Regions from separate parts of the Rahnella sp. PAMC25617 genome, predicted to be linked through region 1. Evidence: predicted binding sites of a transcription regulator. Region 1 holds the regulator's gene; the other holds the start of a gene.
What was found. Region 1 encodes LexA, which represses DNA repair genes until DNA is damaged. Its sites were predicted from a motif close to TNCTGTATGTACATACAGNA; they were not measured.
Positions count from the first base shown of each region.

Region 2: the regulator LexA is predicted to act here: its motif matches at 1,359-1,378, upstream of ACM615_RS15600 (DNA translocase FtsK 4TM domain-containing protein).

Region 1 is NZ_JBOCUM010000013.1:209,619-212,086, forward strand. Features, by position in the region: gene dinF (MATE family efflux transporter DinF) at 1-149, opposite strand, end outside; gene lexA (transcriptional repressor LexA) at 448-1,056, opposite strand; gene ACM615_RS17180 (diacylglycerol kinase) at 1,176-1,544, opposite strand; gene plsB (glycerol-3-phosphate 1-O-acyltransferase PlsB) at 1,675-2,468, shown strand, end outside.
Region 2 is NZ_JBOCUM010000012.1:126,412-128,879, reverse strand. Features, by position in the region: gene ACM615_RS15600 (DNA translocase FtsK 4TM domain-containing protein) at 1-1,294, opposite strand, end outside; gene lrp (leucine-responsive transcriptional regulator Lrp) at 1,415-1,909, opposite strand.

The DNA.
Region 1 (2,468 bases):
AGATGACCGATCACTGCGGTATCGACCAGACCAAGAAGAGGCACCGTGATATTGGAAAAAATCATCGGTAACGCCAGGGTCCAGAGTGCTTTATCCGCGGGGCTTAGAAAGGTATTTTTGAATGATTGTCGCAGGGAATGATGTTGCATAGAGAATCTCATGCCGGAGGTTCAGGTTATGCCTAAAATGACATCGCCCCGAAAGGGGCGATGATGAGAGAAACGCATTTCTCTTTGAATTTACATGGATGCCAGAGGCGGCCGCCATCCATATTCAATTAGTTGTAGTCTTCTCTATCTGACACAGCAATTTCTGACTCAGCAATTTCTGACCGAGTAATTCGAGTTGCAGGAAGGCAGCAAGTAAGAGAGTCCCGATGAGCTGACATGAGTCAGTGATTCGGGTAAACGCACGCAGCCAACGCGTCTGCAGCTCGAAGTACGAAGGTCAGATCCAGTTGCCGTTACGGATGACGCCTACGGCTAGCCCTTCAATGCTGAAATTCTGTTCGCGTAAATCCACCACGATCGGCTGGAATTCGCTGTTCTCAGGCAATAACTGCACCACGCTGCCCTGCTTTTTCAGGCGTTTCACGGTGACTTCATCATCGATACGCGCCACGACAACCTGGCCGTTACGCACGTCCTGCGTTTTATGTACGGCCAGCAAATCGCCGTCGAGGATACCGATATCACGCATCGACATCCCGCTGACGCGCAGCAGGAAATCGGCGCTCGGCTTGAACATCGCCGGATCAACCTGATAATGCCCTTCGATATGTTGCTGTGCCAGCAGCGGCTCACCGGCGGCAACGCGGCCGATCAGCGGTAAACCTTCTTCTTCTTCCATCAGCAGACGGATACCACGAGATGCACCGGAGACAATCTCGATAACGCCTTTACGTGCCAGCGCTTTCAGGTGTTCTTCCGCCGCATTGGGAGAACGGAAACCCAGACGCGATGCAATCTCTGCGCGAGTCGGTGGCATACCGGTGGTGGAGATATGATCGCGAATAAGGTCGTAGACCTCTTGTTGTCTGGTCGTTAAAGCTTTCATTCCGCCCCCTGGTTGTTTATACAGTCTTGCTGTGAGTATATACAGCTAAACGGTCAATGAAAACCTAAGATTGAATAAAAACAGGGCATAACGGTGATTCCTGGAATACAGATTCCAGATCAGAACCATCGCGGCCAAAAGATACTGACCCAGACAAAAATCGCCAATATGATGGTCAGAAGTACGGCAGCAGAACCGATATCTTTTGCCCGCCCTGAGAGCACGTGAAACTCAGGGCCGATACGGTCAATCGCGCATTCCACCGCACTGTTGAGCAACTCGGTGACGCAGACCAGCATCACGGAGCTTACAAGCAAAATGCGTTCAACCGTGCTGACATCGAGCCAGAAAGATAACAAAATTAACGGGATAGCCACGCTGGCTTCCTGGCGAAAAGCCGCTTCGTTCTGCCATGCGGCTTTCAATCCTTTCCAGGAATATCCGGCCGCTTTATAAATTCGGGTAAATCCAGTGACTTGGTTCGCCATTTCGGGTACTGATCCTTGAAGGGTTGTCCTTAAAAGTGTGCCGTATTTTAGCTTTTATATGACCACAGATCTCCACGGATCTTTCTGGTATCCTTGCGGCGAAATGGCTAACAAGAGGCTTCACGTTTTTATGTCAGGTTGGCGTAGACTTTATTACACATTATTGAATTTACCACTCTCATTGCTGGTAAAGAGCAAGGTCATACCTTCAGATCCGGTTACCGAGTTGCATTTGGACCCGACGCGCCCGATTTTGTACGTATTGCCTTACAACTCCAAAGCAGACTTGCTGACGTTGCGTGCGCAATGTCTGGCAGAGAATCTGCCCGATCCCCTTATTCCGCTGGAAATCGACGGAACGCTGCTGCCAAGCCATGTTTTCATTGCTGAAGGCCCGCGCGTGTTCTCGTATTACACGCCGAAGCAGGAATCCGTAAAGCTGTTCCACGACTATCTGGATTTGCACCGCAACAATCCGGATTTAGACATTCAGATGCTGCCGGTTTCCGTGATGTTTGGCCGTGCGCCGGGCCGTGAAGGTCAGGATGATACGCCGCATCTGCGCGTACTGAATGGCATCCAGAAATTCTTTGCCGTCTTGTGGCTCGGACGTGACAGTTTTGTCCGTTTCTCCAATACCGTTTCCCTGCGCTATATGGCGACAGAGCACGGCACCGACAAAACCATCGCTCAGAAACTGGCACGCGTGGCGCGTATGCATTTCTCCCGCCAGCGTCTGGCAGCGGTCGGCCCGCGTCTTCCGGCTCGTCAGGATTTATTCAATAAATTGCTGGCTTCCAAAGCCATCGAAAAAGCGATCGAAGACGAAGCCCGCAGCAAGAAAATTTCCCACGAAAAAGCCCAGCAGAATGCTATCGCGCTGATGGAAGAAATCGCGGCGAACTTCTCTTATGAGGCAGTGCG
Region 2 (2,468 bases), on a different contig from region 1:
AAGCAGGCATAAAGGTATTAGTTGCAGAAGATGCCGCAGACTGTCCTGCCTGAGCCAGCCCCGTAGCAAGTGCAGCCGTAGCAGCGACGCTGGCGGCCTGCGCGGCATCGGGTACCGGCGAACTGAAATCAAACGGTGAACGGCTGGGTTCAACGGCTGTTTGCCAGTTCCCGAGACTCGGGCCATCTTCCTGATTGCGCTCAACCGGCGCAGGAGAAGGTGATTGCTGTACCGGCTGCGGATGGCGCGGCACCGGCGTTTCTTCCGGGATTTCGAAATTATAGAGCGGCGGCGCCGTTGAAACCGGCGTAGACGGATAGGGTGAAATCTCAGCCACCGGCGGTTCTGCAGCATAAGGATCAGCTGCTGGCGCTGGTGTCACGACCGAAGCCGGTTCAGCGACTGCCGCGGCTGTTTCAGGAACAGCAGAAGAAACAGGAGCAGAAGCTGCTGGTGCTGGTGCTGGTGCCGGTGCCGGTGCTGGTGCCGGTGCTGCTGGATGCTCATTAACTGAAGGCGCAGAGAACAGCACGTCATCGTCATCGGTTTCAGCAGTCGCTGCGGCAGCCGCAGGGATCGCCGCTGCACCTGCAACAGCAACTTTAGCTACCGGTTTGGCTTCGTCGTCTTCGAGTAACGGATCGTCGTGCTCGTCGTAGTCATAATCATCGTCACGACGGGAACGGTTGGTCACGATATTGGTGACACCGAGCACGGCACCGCCAATTTTCTCGGCAATGGTCAGCCATGACCAGCCGGTAAACAGTGTCAGTCCGGCTGCCCACACACATAACAACACCAGCGTCGCGCCAACATTGTTGAAATACGGCGTCATCGCTGTACTCAACAAACTGCCGATGACACCACCGGAAGCGAAGTAGTAAAGGTCATCGATATTGACTGATGCCAGACCACAAGACGTGACAATAAGCGCCAGCGTCCCGATAAGGCGCAGCGAAAGGGCAAAATAATCGACGAAATCCTGTTTATCCCGCTGACGAAACGCCGCCCAGCAGAGGCACAGAATAATAGGTGGAATAGCGTAACCAAATACGCCAAAGATGAAGAACAGCGTGTCAGCCATCCAGGCTCCCACACCACCGCCCCAGTTGTGAATTGGCCCATGCCATGCGGTCTGAGACCAGCTTGGATCAGAGGGGTTAAAACTCACCAATGCTGCCATTAAATAAGCAGCAAAAATCGCTACCACCACCAGCAAAGCCTCCAGAAGACGGCGACCATTGCTCAGCTTTTTAAGGGTAACTTCTTTATCTTCTGTATATTCCTGGCTCAAGAAAGGCTCTCCAGGTTCCTGTGAACTGAGAAAAAGCAACAGCGCCGAGAGTCCCCGGCGCCATAGCTGTATAGATACACAGGAGTGTAGCTAAAATTACAAGGTTTTGCACCTGAACAATTACCGGGTTTTGATGACCAGGCGATTTGTCTGTTTTACTTCTTCCATGACCACATAGGTTCGGGTGTCGTTAACACCTGGAAGACGAAGTAATGTCTCACCTAACAGTTTACGGTAGGCGGACATGTCAGGTACGCGGGTTTTCAACAAATAGTCGAAGTCCCCTGAAACCAAGTGACACTCCTGAATATCTTCGAGTTTTTGTACTGCCGCATTAAATTGCTCAAACACATCCGGCGCGCCACGGTTGAGGGTAATCTCAACAAACACCAGCAACGAGGCATCCAGATAATGCGGGTTTAGCAATGCGGTATAACCATTGATGAAGCCCTGACGTTCCAGACGACGAACGCGCTCCAGACATGGAGTTGGAGATAATCCCACACGTTTGGAAAGCTCGACGTTTGAAATCCGGCCATCCTTTTGCAATTCGTTGAGGATGTTACGGTCAATACGGTCGAGATCTTTTCCCGGACGTTTTTTGTTGTCTACCATTATTATTGTCTCTCTGCTGTCCTTCCCTGCACCTGCCATACCCCAGCCAACTTCAATGTCTAAGGGTTGTCCCAAGCGAAGACCCGATTATTAAGGTTTACGCATCCAAAAGCCGCGTTGATCCCCTGTCAAAAGGAACACGACCGTAAAACGGATACTCAAAAGAAATAACCCTGCGAAATTAATAGATTGCATACAGCCAACCTGATTCACTAAACCCTGCTGCAACAAAAACGCAAAAAAGCAAGACCAGAACGGGTCCGGTAGCAGCCAATTGCATAAATTCAAGTCACAGACAGGCAGTTAATTTCTTCTTCCCCTGATGTTTTCGCAAATGCACAGCGGATTGTCAAAGTAAAAGAAGCAAAATCAGAAGAACGTGCCAACCTGAAAAGCTGATCCCCCCTTTTTAGCTGTCTTTTCTCTTTGAACAATAACAACTCAATGCGCGAAATAATTCAGCCAAATCCCCACAACCTGCCGTGAATTGTGACTAAAAGACCGCACTCTGTTAAACAACATTCACAGCCGCTGACATCACCGCCGTTGTTTTTCACGC